DNA from 2 places in the Geodermatophilus sp. SYSU D00705 genome. Region 2 is predicted to be linked to the other one. Evidence: riboswitches for the same ligand, from Rfam matches in the RefSeq annotation. Region 2 holds a riboswitch; the other holds the start of a gene.

Region 1 (7,564 bases), on a different contig from region 2:
GGGACGCCGGAGCCCGCCGTCCCCCTGCCCGGGCCGGAGGAGAGCCGGCCGGAGACCGCCGACTTCTTCACCACCGACGTCGCCTACCACCGGGCGCTGGAGTGGCGGTTCGCGCACGGCTCGTTCAACGCGCCCGGCCCGGCCGCGGCCTGGACCCGCCCGCTGTGCGGCCTGGTGGCCGGCGAGCCGATGACGCCGCTGCAGCACCTGCTGGTGATGACCGACGCGGCCAGCGGCATCTCCGCCGTCCTGGACTGGACGACGGCCACGTTCGCCAACGTCGACCTCGGCCTGTCGCTGGTGCGCCCGCCGGCCGGCGAGTGGCTGGGCGTGGACGCCGTCACCACCCTCGGCCCGGCCGGTGCCGGCCAGTGCTTCGCCGACCTCTACGACGCCACCGGGCGGGTCGGCCGCTCCGCGCAGTCGCTGTTCGTCGAGCCGCGCTGACTGCCGGTCACGGTTGGCGTTCCCCGGCGGCGGCGACGACGCTGGGGGGCGATGGAACCACTGGACGCACTCCTGGACTGGCTCTCCGGCCGCGGGCTGGAGATCGTGCTCATCATCCTGGGGTCGGTGCTGCTGGCCCGGCTCGTGGCATGGGTGGGCACGAAGATCACCGACAGCATCGACGCCCGCTCCACCGGCGGCGACGTCCTGGTCAGGTCCGAGGCGGCCAAGCACCGGCACTCCCTGACCCAGGTGATCACCTGGACCCTCATCGTGCTGATCTACGCGATCGCCGCCTTCTTCGTGCTCGACCGCGCCGGCATCCCGATCGGCGGGCTGGTGGCGCCGGCGACCGTCCTCGGCGTCGGCCTGGGCTTCGGCGCCCAGCGGATCGTCGGCGACGTGCTCGCCGGGTTCTTCATCATCACCGAGCGGCAGTACGGCTTCGGCGACGTCGTCTCCATCCAGGTGGTCGGCGGCGGTGACGAGGCGACCGGCACCGTCGAGGACGTCACCCTGCGCATCACCCGGCTGCGCTCGCCCAACGGCGAGGTGGTCACGCTGCCGAACGGTCAGATCGTCAAGGTGGTCAACCTCTCCCGCGACTGGGCCCGCGCCGTGGTCGACATCCCGGTGCCCACGACCATGGACGTCAGCCGCGTCAACGACCTGCTGCACGAGGTGGGCGAGCAGGCCTTCGCCGACCCGGCGATGCGCCCGTTGCTGCTCGACGAGCCCAGCGTCATGGGCGTGGAGACCCTCGACCTCGAGCAGGTCAACGTCCGCATGGTGGCGCGCACGCTGCCCGGCAAGCAGTTCGAGGTCGGCCGTGACCTGCGCGCCCGTGTCGTCCTGGCCTTCCGCCGGGCGGGCCTGAACATGCCCGCGCCGACGTCCCACGTGGCCGCCGAGGACCTCTCCGCCTCCGCGGACGGCGCCCGGTGAGCCCCCGCCACTCCGGGGAGCACCCGACCCACGAGCTGCCGTCGGTGCGCACCGCCCCGCCCTCGGGCCTGCGCCGGTTCTGGGCGGCGGTGCCCCACCACCTCGGCCGCGCCCGCACCTCGACCGTCGTCCTGACGATCCTGTTCCTCGCCGTCGGCACGCTGTACCTCTACGTGAGGCCGCCGGTCACCGGGGTCGGCACCGTCCAGCAGCCCGTCAGCGACACCCAGCCCGCGCCGGCGCAGGAGCCGGCCCGGCCCGCCGAGCCCGCGCCGGCCCCCGAGACCCCGGAGCCGACCGGCACGACGGCCCCGACGCCGACCACGAGCCGCAGCACCGCGCCGACGACGACGGCGCCGCGGGAGACGGACTCGACCACGCCGCCGACCACGACCGGCGGCGGGGAGACCGCGGAGAGCACACCGGGAGAGCCGACGACGACCCGGGCACCGGCGTCCGAGCCGCCGGCCACCACCTCTCCGGAGCCGTGACGGCCGCCACCGCACGGCGGTCACCAGGCACCTCGCCGCACCAGGCCGGAGGCTCGCAGGGCAGGATCAGCACCCTGTGCCTCGGCGGACGAGGCACCCGTGGAGGGAGACAACCCGTGGCCATCCGATCCCTGACCCGGCGTGGACGGGTCGCCGTCGCGGCCGCCGCCGGCCTGACCCTCGCGCTCGCCGGCTGCGGGGACGACTCCGGCGACGATGCGGGCAGCGGTGGCGGGGGCGGCGGCGCCGCGGCGACCAGCGAGCCGCTGCCCACCGTGGAGGCCGACGAGGCGCTCGCCGCCCGCGTGCCCGCGGCGATCGCCGAGGACGGCGTGATCAGCGTCGGCAGCGACACCAGCTACGCCCCCAGCGAGTTCATCGCCGAGGACGGCGAGACGATCGTCGGCTTCGACGTCGACCTGTTCACCCTCGTCGCGCAGAAGCTGGGCCTGGAGGCGCAGTTCCAGACCGCCGCCTTCGACTCGATCATCGCCGGCGTGGGCTCGGGGCGGTACGAGGTGGGCGTCTCGTCGTTCACGATCAACCCCGAGCGCCTGCAGCAGGCCAACATGATCAGCTACTACGAGGCCGGCACGCAGTGGTCGACCAAGGCCGGCAACCCCGACGGGGTCGACCCGGACGACGCCTGCGGGCTCACCATCGCCGTCCAGAAGGCCACCGTGCAGGTCGACGACATCACCGCCCGGTCGGAGGCCTGCGAGGCCGCCGGCGAGGACCCGATCACGATCAACCAGTACGACCTGCAGAGCGACGCCACCGCGGCGGTCGTCTCCGGCGCCGCGGCCGCGGGTCTGGCCGACTCCCCGGTCATGGCCTACGCCGTGCAGCAGACCAACGGCCAGCTCGAGCTGCTCGGCGACATCTACGACGCCGCGCCCTACGGCTACGTGGTCGCCCAGGACCAGGCCGACTTCGCCCAGGCCGTCGCCGACGCCGTCAAGGCCCTGATCGACGACGGCACCTACACCGAGGTGCTCTCCCGGTGGGGCGTCGAGGACGGCGCCATCGACGACCCGACGGTGAACCCCACCGTCGGCTGACCGGAGCACTCCGCCATGGCCGCCGAGGCCCCCGACACGACCAGCCGGCCGGCACCGCCCGAGCAGATCAGGGCGGTGCCGGTCCGGCACCCCGGCCGCTGGATCGCCGCCGTCGTCATCGCGGTGCTGGTGGCGATGTTCGTCCACATGCTGGCCACCAACCCGGTGTTCCAGTGGGACTTCATGCTCGACAACATGTTCACGCCCCCGGTCCTCCGCGGGGCGCGGACGACGCTGATCATGACCGTCCTCGCGATGGTCCTCGGCGTCCTGCTGGGCATCGTGCTGGCGGTCATGCGCCTGTCGCCCAACCCGATCGTCTCGGGCGCGGCGTGGGCCTACATCTGGGTCTTCCGGGCGATCCCGCGGATCGTCCTGCTGTTCTTCATCGCCAACCTCGGCGCCCTGTACGCGACCTACGACCTCGGCATCCCCTTCGACCGGCAGCTGATGGACCTCTTCGGGTTCGAGGGCGACCTGCGCTTCCTCGGCCTGGACGGCAACCAGATCTTCGCCGGCTTCACCGCGGGGCTGCTCGGCCTGGCGCTGTCGGAGGGCGCCTACATGGCCGAGATCGTGCGGGCCGGCATCCAGTCGGTCGACCCCGGCCAGGCGGAGGCGGCCAGCGCGCTGGGCCTCAGCCGCGGCAAGACGATGCGCCGGATCGTGCTGCCGCAGGCGATGCGGGTGATCATCCCGCCGACCGGCAACGAGACGATCGCGATGCTCAAGGACACCTCGCTGCTGCTCGCGGTGCCGGTGACCAGCGAGCTGAACTTCCAGCTGCGGGCCATCGGCAGCCGGACGTTCCAGATCATCCCGATGGCCGTGGCCTCGATCCTCTGGTACCTGGCGCTGACGAGCCTGCTCATGGTCGGCCAGTACTTCCTGGAGAAGCGGTTCAGCCGCGGCTTCGGCGCGCGGGAGACCCGGGCGCAGCGGGCGGCGCGGGAGGCGCGTGAGGTGGGGAGCTCGAAGTGACCGCGAACGGGCAGGCGATGGTGAAGGCCGAGGGTGTGCGGAAGTCCTTCGGCCACGTGGACGTGCTCAAGGGCATCGACCTGGAGGTCCGGCCGGGCGAGGTGGTCTGCGTCATCGGCCCGTCCGGCTCGGGGAAGTCGACGTTCCTGCGCTGCATCAACCACCTGGAGAAGATCGACGCCGGGCGGCTGTGGGTCGACGGCTCCCTCGTCGGCTACCGCGAGAGGGGCGGCAAGCTGCACGAGCTGCGCGACCGCGAGGTCGCCGCGCAGCGCCGCGACATCGGCATGGTGTTCCAGCGGTTCAACCTGTTCCCGCACAAGACGGCGCTGGAGAACGTGATCGAGGCGCCGACGCAGGTGAAGGGCGTGCGCAAGGAGGCCGCCCGGGCCCGCGGCATCGAGCTGCTCGAGCGGGTGGGCCTCGGCGAGCGGGTGCACAACTACCCGAACCAGCTCTCCGGCGGCCAGCAGCAGCGGGTGGCGATCGCCCGGGCGCTGGCGATGGAGCCCAAGCTGATGCTCTTCGACGAGCCGACCTCGGCGCTGGACCCGGAGCTGGTCGGCGAGGTCCTCGACGTCATGCGCGGCCTGGCCGAGTCGGGCATGACGATGGTCGTCGTCACCCACGAGATGGGCTTCGCCCGCGAGGTCGGCGACACCCTGGTCTTCATGGACGACGGCGTCGTCCTGGAGGCCGGGGACCCGAAGCAGGTGCTCACCGACCCGCAGCACCCCCGCTGCCGGGCGTTCCTCTCCAAGGTCCTCTAGGGGCGGGTCCTCCCGGCGCGGTCGGCCAGAGTGGCCACTTCGGCCGTTCCACGTGCGGCCGAAGTGGCCACTCTGGCCGTCAGAAGCGGGTCGCCACCGCGATGCCCGGCGCCCGGCCGACGTCGGCCAGCGCCGCGGCGGCGTCGTCCAGGGCCAGGTGGCGGGTGACCAGGCGCTGCGGGGCCAGCCGGCCGGCGGCGATGAGTCCGAGCAGCTCCGGATAGGCGTGCGCGGCCATGCCGTGGCTGCCCAGCACCTGCAGCTCGCGAGCGATGACCAGCTCCATGGGCACGGCCGGGCGGCCCTGCGCGGGAGGCAGCAACCCGACCTGCACGTGCCGTCCGCGCGGGCGCAGGCAGCGGACCGAGTTCTCGCAGGTGGCCGCCGCTCCCAGGGCGTCCAGCGACACGTGCGCGCCACCCCCGGTCAGCTCGGCGACCGTGGCCGCGACGTCCTCCGCCACCCCACCCGTCCCGCCGCCGTCCACCGTGTGCTCGGCACCCAGCGCGCGGGCGAGGTCCAGCGCCGCCGGGGAGACGTCGACGGCGACGACCCGGGCGCCGGCGGCCACCGCCACCTGCACCGCCGAGAGCCCGACGCCGCCGCAGCCGTGCACGGCGACCCACTCCCCGGCCCGCACCGCGGCGACCTGCACGACCGCGCGGAAGGCGGTGGCGTACCGGCAGCCCAGGCTCGCCGCGGTCACGTCGTCGAGCCCGTCGGGCAGCCCGACCAGGTTGACGTCGGCGGCGTCGAGGGCGACGTGCTCCGCCAGCGACCCCCAGTGGGTGAAGCCGGGCTGCGTCTGGTGCGGGCAGACCTGGTGCTCCCCCGCGGCGCACTGCGGGCAGCGGCCGCAGGCGTTGACGAACGGCACGGTCACCCGGTCCCCGGCCCGCCACCGGCGCACGCCCGGCCCGACGGCCGCGACGGTGCCGGCCAGCTCGTGGCCGGGCACGTGCGGCAGGACGACGTCGGGGTCGTGGCCCTGCCAGGCGTGCCAGTCGCTGCGGCAGATGCCGCTCGCCCCCACCCGGACGACGACGCCGCCGGGCGCCGGGTCGGGCACGGGCACCTCCTGCACGGTCAGCGGGCCGCCGAAGGACTCGAACACCAGTGCGCGCACGCGGGCAGCCTGCCGCACCGCCGAGCACCCAGCAGGGCCGCCCACCCGCTGACCTGCGGGAACCCGAGGCCGGTGTTCCCCGCAGGGCGGTGGGCTGCCTAGGATCGCGACTGGCTCACGAGAGGCAGTGGAAAGCACCTGGCTGGCTGCCCGGCAACCTCGACTCCGTCCGAGGTGCTCCAGGGGAAGAGCCGGCCCGACGGCGCCCGCCGCCGGGCAAGGACGGAGGTCCCCGTGCGCCGCGGGGTCTCCCGACGAGAGGAGACCGGCGCATGACCGACCCGCAGAGCTGGAGCTTCGAGACCCGGCAGATCCACGCCGGCACCAGCCCCGACCCGACGACCGGGGCCCGCGCGCTGCCGATCTACGCCACCACGAGCTACCAGTTCCGCGACGCCCAGCACGCCGCCGACCTGTTCGCGCTGGCCGAGATGGGCAACATCTACACGCGGATCATGAACCCGACGCAGGACGCGCTCGAGCAGCGCGTGGCATCGCTGGAGGGCGGCGTCGCGGCGCTCGCGGTCTCCAGCGGGCAGGCGGCGGAGACCCTCGCGATCCTCAACATCGCCGAGGCCGGCAGCCACGTCGTCGCCTCCGCCTCCCTGTACGGCGGCACCTACAACCTGCTGCACCACTCGCTGCCGAAGCTGGGCATCACCGTTTCCTTCGTCGAGGACCCCGACGACCCCGAGAACTGGCAGTCGCTGGTGCGGGAGAACACCAAGGCGTTCTACGCCGAGACCATCGGCAACCCGAAGGGCGACGTCCTCGACATCAGCGCGGTGGCGGAGATGGCGCACCGCAACGGCGTCCCGCTGATCGTCGACAACACCATCGCCACGCCGTACCTCATCCGCCCCATCGAGTTCGGCGCGGACGTCGTCGTCCACTCGGCGACGAAGTACCTCGGCGGGCACGGCACGGCGATCGCCGGCCTGATCGTCGACGCGGGCACCTTCGACTGGACCGGCGGGAAGTTCCCCGGCTTCACCGAGCCCGACCCGACCTACCACGGCGTGGTCTACGCCGACCTCGGTGCGCCGGCCTACGCGCTCAAGGCCCGGGTGCAGCTGCTGCGCGACCTCGGCCCGGCGATCTCGCCGTTCAACGCCTTCCTGGTGGTGCAGGGCATCGAGACGCTGTCGCTGCGCATGGAGCGGCACGTGGCCAACACCCAGCGGGTCGCGGAGTTCCTCGAGGCCCACGACGCCGTCGACCGGGTCAACTACCCGGGCCTGGCCTCCTCGCCGTGGCACGCGGCCCAGCAGAAGTACGCGCCGCGCGGCGCGGGCGCCGTCCTGACCTTCGAGCTGCACGGCGGCGTCGAGGCCGGCAAGCGGTTCGTCGACGCGCTGGAGCTGCACAGTCACGTGGCCAACATCGGCGACGTGCGCAGCCTGGTCATCCACCCGGCGTCGACGACGCACTCGCAGCTGACCCCGGAGGAGCAGCTGACCACCGGCGTCACCCCGGGCCTGGTGCGGCTGGCCGTCGGCCTCGAGGGCATCGACGACATCCTGGCCGACCTGGAGGCCGGCTTCCGCGCCGCGAAGGAGGCCTGATGGACGGCGGGGCCCCGGTCGGGCAGGTCGCTGCCCCCTGGGCCCCGCCGCACCCCGGTGGCTGGCGGGACGGCGACCCGGCCGGGGACCGGCGCTTCCTCGACCTGCCGGGGCCGTTCGCCCTGGAGCGCGGCGGGACCCTCCCCGCGGTGCGGGTCGCCTACGAGACGTGGGGCCG
Region 2 (7,564 bases):
CACTGACACCCCCGTCGGCAGGTTCGACCTGCCGGGGACCCCGGTCTTCGACGGCCAGACCAGCCGGCGCGGCTTCCGCATGAACAAGCTGTTCATGAGCCTGCGCTCGGCGGAGGCCCGGGAGCGGTTCCTCGCCGACGAGGCCGCCTACTGCGACGAGTTCCGGCTGAGCCCGGAGCAGAAGCAGGCCGTGCTCGCCCGCGACTGGCAGGCGATGATCGACCTGGGCGGCAGCATCTTCTACGTGTACAAGCTGGCCATGATGGACGGCCGGTCGATGCAGTACCTGGGTGGTGTCTTCAGCGGCATGACCGAGGAGGAGTTCGTGGCGGCGATGCGTGCGGGAGGACGGCGGGATGGCTGAGGTGATCTGGGGCCTGGCGACGTCGCACGTCCCGTCGATCGGGGCGGCGATGGACCGCGGCAAGACCGAGGACCCGAACTGGAAGGGCCTGTTCGACGGCTACGCCCCGGCGCGGGAGTGGCTGGCCGAGCACCAGCCCGATGTCGCGATCGTGATCTACAACGACCACGCCAACGGCATCGACCTCGACATCGTCCCCACGTTCGGCATCGGCACCGCCGAGCGCTACGAGGTGGCCGACGAGGGCTTCGGCAAGCGCCCGGTGCCCGACGTCGTCGGTGACCCCGAGCTGTCGCTGCACCTGCTCGAGAGCCTGGTGGACGACGGCTTCGACCTCACCGTGTTCCAGGAGCTCGACGTCGACCACGGGTTCACCGTGCCGCTGTCGGTCTGGACGCCGGACCCGGGCGAGGCCTGGCCGTGCCCGGTGATCCCCCTGCTGGTCAACGTCATCCAGTACCCGCAGCCGACCGCGGCCCGCTGCTACGCCCTCGGGCAGGCCCTGGGCCGGGCGATCCGCAGCTACCCGAAGGACGTCAAGGTCGCCGTGCTGGGCACCGGCGGGATGTCCCACCAGCTGGCCGGGTCGCGGGCGGGCTTCATCAACCCCGACTTCGACCACATGTTCCTCGAGGCCATCGAGAAGGACCCGGCCAAGCTGACGACGCTGTCCCGCCAGGACTACATCCGCGAGGCCGGCTCCGAGGGCATCGAGATGATCATGTGGCTGATCATGCGCGGGGCGATGAACGAGCAGGTGACGAAGGTGCACTCGCACTACTTCGTGCCGGCGTCCAACACCGCCGCGGCGATCGCGCTGTTCGACAACCGGGTGCCCCAGCCGGCCTGAACCGGCACCCGTGGACCGACGGGCCGTACCGCTCCTCCGTCGAGCGGTACGGCCCGTCGGCGTCCCAGGGGCCGGTCACCAGTCGACGCCGGCCCGTTCGGTGCCGGTGCGGAGCAGGCCGCCCCGGTCCACCCGGTAGGTGTTCATGACGGTCAGCCGCGGGCTGTAGACGTGCACGCTCAGCGCGGGCTCGGCACCGGTGTTGGTCACCCGGTGCACGTGGTGGGCGCCGAACGGGCGCACCCGGCCGGCCGAGAGCCGGGTGGCGTCCGGGAGCGCGCCCACCTCCTCGTCCAGCGTGCCGCGGACGACGGCGAACGCGCCGGCCGAGCCGCCGTGGTCGTGCAGGCCGGTGCCCTGGCCGGGCAGCCAGGAGAGCAGCCAGACCTGCGCGGCGGCCAGTGCGGGGTGCAGCGAGGGGTCGAGGGCGTCGGCGGCCAGCGCCGGGTCGAGCAGGTGGGTCCACCGGCTCTCGGCGCGGTACTCCACCAGCGCCGACCAGCGGTGCTCGGCGGCGGCGAGGGCCGCGGCCAGCGCGGCGGCCCCGGTGCGGCGGCGGGTGGGGTCGGCGTCCGGACGGCGGGCAGGGGACAGCAGGGATCGGGTCACGAGGGTCCTTCGGAGAGTGCTGGGGGTGGGCGCGGGGATCAGCGGCGGCGACATCGCGCGCTGGACACGCGCAGCAGGTCCACGGCGACGCGGCGGGTGAGCCTCACCGCGCGCCCCGCGACAGGTCCACGTCAGCCGCGCCGCGCGGTCCGGGCGGCGTCGACCTGCGGGCGCGCCGCGGCCAGCCAGGCGTCCAGCGGTGCGGGGTCGTCCCAGGTCTTCTCCAGCAGGTACAGCCCGCGGGTCGGCGTGGTGGCGCCGAGCTCGACGAGGACCGGCTTGAGCAGCAGCTCGGGTGCCAGCGCGTGGGTGGGCCCGCCGCCCAGCATCAGCGGGACGGCGACGACGCCCGCGAGGTCGCCGGTGCCGATCTGGTCGAGGAACAGCTTGAGCAGGCCGGTGTAGGTGGCCTTGTAGGTGGGGCTGGCGACGACGGCGACCTCGGCCTCGCGCACCGCGGCGACCGCCTCGGCCACGGCCGGGTCGCCCCAGGCGAGCAGCCCGGCACCCAGGTCGACGACGTCGACGACGAGGTCCGGCGGGGCGTCGGTCAGCCGCTCGACGACCAGCTCGGCGGCGGAGCGGGTGCGGGAGCGGGGCTTGGGGTTGCCGACGACGGCGACGGTGGTCATGCCGCGGCCGCGTCGCGCTTCGCGACCTCCTCGCGGACCAGCGGGAGCACGTACCGGCCGACGTCGATGGCGTCGCCGAGCAGGTCGTAGCCGCGCATCGAGATGATGTCGACGCCGAGGCCGACGTAGTCCAGCAGCGCCTGGGCCACCGTCTCGGGGGTGCCGACCAGCGCGTTGGAGTTGCCCGCACCGCCGGTTGCCCGCGCGGTCGGCGTCCACAGTGCGCGGTCGAACCGCTCACCGCGGGCGGCGATCTCCAGCAGCCGCTGCGAGCCGGTGTTCTCGGGGCCGGTCAGCGGGTGCCGGCGCGAGATCGGCTGCCGCCCACCGGCGGTGCGGGCGGTGATCCGGTCGACGGTGCGGTACGCCTTCTCCCAGGCCAGCTCCTCGGTGGGGGCGATGATCGGCCGGAAGGCCACCTGGATCCGCGGCATCGTCGTCCGCCCCGCCGCACGGGCCGCCGCGTGCACGCGCTCGATCTGCGCCGCGGTCTCGGCCAGGGGCTCGCCCCACAGCGCGAAGACGTCGGCCTCGGCGCCGCCGGCGGCGTAGGCGGCCTCCGACGAGCCACCGAAGGAGACGTCGGGGCGCGGCTGCTGCACGGGGAAGGTGTCGCTCACGAAGTCGGCGAACCGGTAGTGCTCGCCGTCCCAGTCGAACGGCTCGCGGGAGGTCCAGGCCTTCTTGACGATCTGGATGTACTCGCGGGTGCGGCCGTAGCGCTGGTCCTTGGTCAGGTAGTCGCCCTCGCGCTGCTGCTCGGCGTCGGTGCCGCCGGTGATGAAGTGCACGGTCAGCCGGCCGTCGCCGATCTGGTCGAGCGTGGCGAAGGTCTTGGCGGCGAAGGTCGGGTAGCTGACGTTGGGCCGGTGGGCGAGCAGCACCTGCAGGCGCTCGGTGTGCGAGAGCAGGTACGCGGCGGCGGCCGAGGGCTCGGGGGCGCCGGAGCCGTAGGCGAACAGCACGCGGTCCCACCCCCAGTCCTCGTGGGCGCGGCCCAGGCGCAGCGTGAACTCCTTGTCGAAGCTCGCGCCGGAGCGGGGGGTGGTCTCGGAACCGTCGTTGGTGGCGGCGATGCCCAGGAACTCGATCGGCATGGTGGTCCTCACGTGGCGGGGCGGCCGCGCGCTGGACGCGGCCGGGGGAGGGATCGGGAGGGCGCCGTCAGGGACAGGTGGCCGACCAGACCCGCCCGAGGTCGACGTGGACCCGCCGGACCAGCCGCGGGGCGGCTGCGGGGGCGGTCGACAGGCTGGGCACGGGGATATCTCTACCATCTCGATCGGGTTTGACGGGAAAGCGGGTGCCGTGTCACGCTCCCGGCAGGTCAAGAGTGCCAGCGACAAGCCCCGGCTCGCTGGCCGGCAACCCTTCCTCCGCGATGGGGTGCCCCGGGTGACGACCTGGCGGGTGTGCCGACCGGCGCCCGCAAGCGCGGACCCCGTACCCGGGTCCCCGAACCGAGGAGCCCTGCGTGACCGGCGCCGTCCTGTCCCGTCCCGTCCTCCCCGCCGCCCCGGAGCGGCCGCTGCTGCCGGTCGTCGGCGCCGACACCGAGGTGCCGCTGGTGCCCACCGGGCGGGCCCCGTACGCCGATCTGGACACCGCGGCGAGCACCCCCGCGCTGGTCGCGGTCGCCGACCGGGTGGCCGAGACGTTGCCGCTGTACGCCAGCGTGCACCGCGGCGCGGGCTACCTCTCGCAGGTCTCGACAGCCCTGTACGAGTCCGCGCGTGACACCGTCGCCCGCTTCGTCGGCGCGCGGCCGGACGACGTCTGCGTGCTCACCCGCAACACCACCGACGCGCTCAACCTGCTGGCCGCCTCGGTCCCGGCGGGGGAGCGGGTGCTGGTGCTCGACTGCGAGCACCACGCCGACCTCCTGCCCTGGCAGCGCCGGGGGAACACCACCGTGCTCCCCACCCGGTCCACGGTCACCGCGACGCTGCGGGAGCTGGCCGCCGAGCTCGCCGCGCAGCGCCACGCCCTCGTGGCGGTCACCGGGGCGTCCAACGTCACCGGCGAGGCGCTGCCGCTGGCGGACGTCGTCGAGCTGGCGCACGCCGCCGGTGCGCGCGTGGTCGTGGACGGCGCCCAGCTGGTGCCGCACCGCCGGTTCTCCCTCGCCGCGTCCGGCGCGGACTACGTCGCACTGTCGGGACACAAGCTCTACGCGCCCTACGGCACCGGGGCGCTGGTCGGCCGGCGGGACTGGCTGGACACCGCCCCCGCCCACCTGGCCGGTGGCGGTGCGGTGCACGAGGTCACCGTCGAGGCGACGCGGTGGGCCGCGGCGCCGCACCGGCACGAGGGCGGGTCGCCCAACGTGCTCGGCGCGGTCGCGCTGGCCGCGGCCTGCGACGCGCTGACGGAGCTGCCCGAGGGTGCCGTGGAGGAGCACGAGCTGGCGCTGCGGGCCCGGCTGGAGGCCGGCCTCGACGCGCTCCCCGGCGTGCGGCGGCTGCGCATCTGGCCGGACTCGGCGACGCCCACCGGGGTCGTGTCGTTCACCGTCGAGGGCGCCGACCCGGGCCTGGTCGCCGCCGTCCTCTCGGCCGAGCACGGCGTCGGCGTCCGGGACGGCCGGTTCTGCGCCCACCCGCTGCTCCAGCGGCTCGGCGTGCCCGAGGGTGCCCTGCGCGCCAGCGTCGGCGTCGCCACCACGGCGGCCGACGTCGACCGGCTGCTCGCCGGCCTCGCCGCCTTCCTGGGCCGCGGGCCGGCGGTGCGCTACGCGGTACGCGAGGGCCGGTGGCAGCCGGCCGAGGACCCGCGGCCCCTGGCCGGGCTGGCCGGCGCCGACCTGCGCGCCGTCGCCCGGGGCGCAGGCTGCGGCGGGGCGGCGCGGTGACCGGCTCAGCCGGGCAGGACGACGGTGCGCAGCTCGTGGGCGCCGTCGGCGCGGTTGGCCTCGTAGAACCAGCGGGCGCCGCCGCCGGGCAGGGCCACCGCGTCGGCGTAGCGCAGGCCGCCCGGGGCGTGCGGGCTCTGCAGCAGCGGCCCGCCGGGGGCGGCGCGGAACCGCCCGTCGCCGTCGGCGTGCGCGAGGCCGGTGCGCTCCTCCCAGTTCTCCGCCGCGGTGGCGCGGCCGTCGTACAGCGCCCAGCTGCGGTCGCCGTCCAGCACGACGGCGGCGAACCGCACCCCGCGGGCGTCCCAGCTGCCCGGCGTGCCGGCCAGGGCGGTGCCCTGCCAGCTCCAGTCGACGCCGTCGTCGCTGGTGGCGTGCTCGGTGGTCATGCGGTCGGTGGCGTCCGGATCGTCGAGCGGGTGGACGCTGGCCCACAGGTGCCACCGGCGTCCGTCGTGCCGCAGGACCGGGTCCTTCACGGCCTCGGCGTCGCTGCCCGGCAGCACGGTGCGCGGGGTCGCCGTCGCCAGCTCCTCGACGGTGCCGGCCTCCAGCAGGTCGACCCGCCAGTGCTTGGTCCCCGGCGTCGCGCAGCTGACGTAGAGCCGCCAGCGGCCCTCGGGCGTGTGCACCAGCGCCGGACGCTCCAGCGACTCGGCCCCGAACGCGTCCTTGCCCACGCCCACGACCGGGGTGAACCGCACCCCGTCGTCCGAGCGGGCGACGACGTTGGCGAAACCACGGCCCTCGCCCACCGGCCGCCGCAGCCGGTAGGCCAGCCACCACGTCCCGTCGACCAGCTGGGCCGACGGACCGCCGGCCCACGAGCCGGGGCGGGGGTCCTCCGGGGCCAGCACCACCTCGGCGTCGGCCCAGAACCGGTGCGGGTCGGGGAGGGGGACGGCGTTGTCGGGCACGCGGCGGCTCCGGTCTCGGGCGAGGGGGACGCCGCTCAGTGTGCACACCGCTCGAGGAAGGAGTCCGCATGAGCGGCCGACTGCCGCAGTTCGTCATCGCCGGGGCCCCCAAGGCCGGGACGACGGCGCTGCACGCCGCCCTGGCCACGCACCCGGGGCTGTACCTGGCGCCGGTCAAGGAGCCGAAGTACCACCTGACCGACGGCCGGCCGCCGCCGCGCAGCGGGCAGCGCGGCCCCGGCGACGCGCACAGCGCCCGGGAGTGGATCTGGCGTCGGGAGGAGTACCTCGCGCTGTTCGACGCCGCTCCCGACGACGCCGTCCGCGGCGAGAGCACGCCGTTCTACCTGTACGACCGCCAGGCCCAGGAACGGCTCGTCGCCGACGTCCCCGCCGTCAAGGTGGTCGTGGTCGTGCGCGACCCGGTGGACCGGGCGTGGTCGAACTGGGTGCACCTGCGGGCCGACGGGCTGGAGCCGGTCGCCGACTTCCTCACCGCCGTCCGGCTGGAGCAGCAGCGCATCGCCGAGGGCTACGCCCCGTTCTGGCACTACCGGGGCCTGGGCCGGTACGGCGAGCAGTTGCGCGACCTGTACCGGCTCCTGCCGCGGGAGCAGGTGTTCCTGCTGCGGTACCGGCAGCTGGTCGACACCCCGCGCGAGACGCTGGACCGGGTCAGCACGTTCCTCGGCGTCGAGCCGGGGGTCGCCCACACGGTGGCCCCCGAGAACGTCAAGCCGTACGTCGCCGACACCCCGCGGTACCGGGCGCTCGCCCGCGCCGTCCGCGCCGGGGCGGCACTGGGCGCCTACGCGCCGCCGCAGGTCTGGCGGCAGGCGAGCCGGCCGCTGGTCGCCGCGCTGCACGCCGGGAGGGCGCCGCGCCCGGAGATGCCGGTCGAGGTCCGGCGCGAGGTGCTCGGGCCGCTGCTGGAGGACATCGCGCTGCTCGAGGAGCTGACCGGCGAGTCCTTCGCCGACTGGAAGGGCGACACCGGCCGGGGGGACTTCCGCTCCCGGTCGTCCGGAACCGCACCCATCCCCCGGTAGAGGAGAGACCGATGTCCGTCACCGACGAGCTGCTCGCCGCCAACGCCCGCTACGCCGAGGGCTTCTCCGGCCCGCTCCCGCTGCCGCCGTCGCGGTCGGTCGCCGTGGTGGCCTGCATGGACGCCCGCCTCGACGTGTACCGCGCGCTCGGGCTGGCCGAGGGCGAGGCGCACGTCATCCGCAACGCCGGCGGTGTCGTCACCGACGACGAGATCCGCTCGCTGGCGATCAGCCAGCGGCTGCTCGGCACGCGGGAGATCGTGCTGGTCCACCACACCGACTGCGGGATGCT

What was found. A riboswitch is a leader RNA that binds a small molecule or an ion and turns the genes downstream of it on or off. The one in region 2 is predicted to bind S-adenosylmethionine.
Region 1: linked by a shared signal. The riboswitch ahead of ACI78Q_RS04075 (bifunctional o-acetylhomoserine/o-acetylserine sulfhydrylase) and the one ahead of ACI78Q_RS11345 (aminotransferase class V-fold PLP-dependent enzyme) in region 2 are both predicted to bind S-adenosylmethionine.

What each region holds. Positions count from the first base shown of each region.
Region 1 is NZ_JBJGYT010000003.1:236,454-244,017, reverse strand. It holds gene ACI78Q_RS04110 (thioesterase family protein) at 1-447, shown strand, start outside; gene ACI78Q_RS04105 (mechanosensitive ion channel family protein) at 499-1,392, shown strand; gene ACI78Q_RS04100 (hypothetical protein) at 1,389-1,883, shown strand; gene ACI78Q_RS04095 (ABC transporter substrate-binding protein) at 2,000-2,944, shown strand; gene ACI78Q_RS04090 (amino acid ABC transporter permease) at 2,960-3,925, shown strand; gene ACI78Q_RS04085 (amino acid ABC transporter ATP-binding protein) at 3,922-4,695, shown strand; gene ACI78Q_RS04080 (zinc-binding dehydrogenase) at 4,775-5,821, opposite strand; SAM riboswitch class IV at 5,935-6,050, shown strand; gene ACI78Q_RS04075 (bifunctional o-acetylhomoserine/o-acetylserine sulfhydrylase) at 6,094-7,386, shown strand; gene metX (homoserine O-acetyltransferase MetX) at 7,386-7,564, shown strand, end outside.
Region 2 is NZ_JBJGYT010000011.1:99,330-106,893, reverse strand. It holds gene ACI78Q_RS11375 (hypothetical protein) at 1-6, shown strand, start outside; gene ligA (protocatechuate 4,5-dioxygenase subunit alpha) at 1-364, shown strand, start outside; gene ACI78Q_RS11365 (class III extradiol dioxygenase subunit beta) at 357-1,214, shown strand; gene ACI78Q_RS11360 (cysteine dioxygenase) at 1,290-1,823, opposite strand; gene ACI78Q_RS11355 (NADPH-dependent FMN reductase) at 1,955-2,455, opposite strand; gene ACI78Q_RS11350 (LLM class flavin-dependent oxidoreductase) at 2,452-3,552, opposite strand; SAM riboswitch class IV at 3,781-3,896, shown strand; gene ACI78Q_RS11345 (aminotransferase class V-fold PLP-dependent enzyme) at 3,930-5,306, shown strand; gene ACI78Q_RS11340 (hypothetical protein) at 5,312-6,223, opposite strand; gene ACI78Q_RS11335 (sulfotransferase) at 6,292-7,272, shown strand; gene ACI78Q_RS11330 (beta-class carbonic anhydrase) at 7,284-7,564, shown strand, end outside.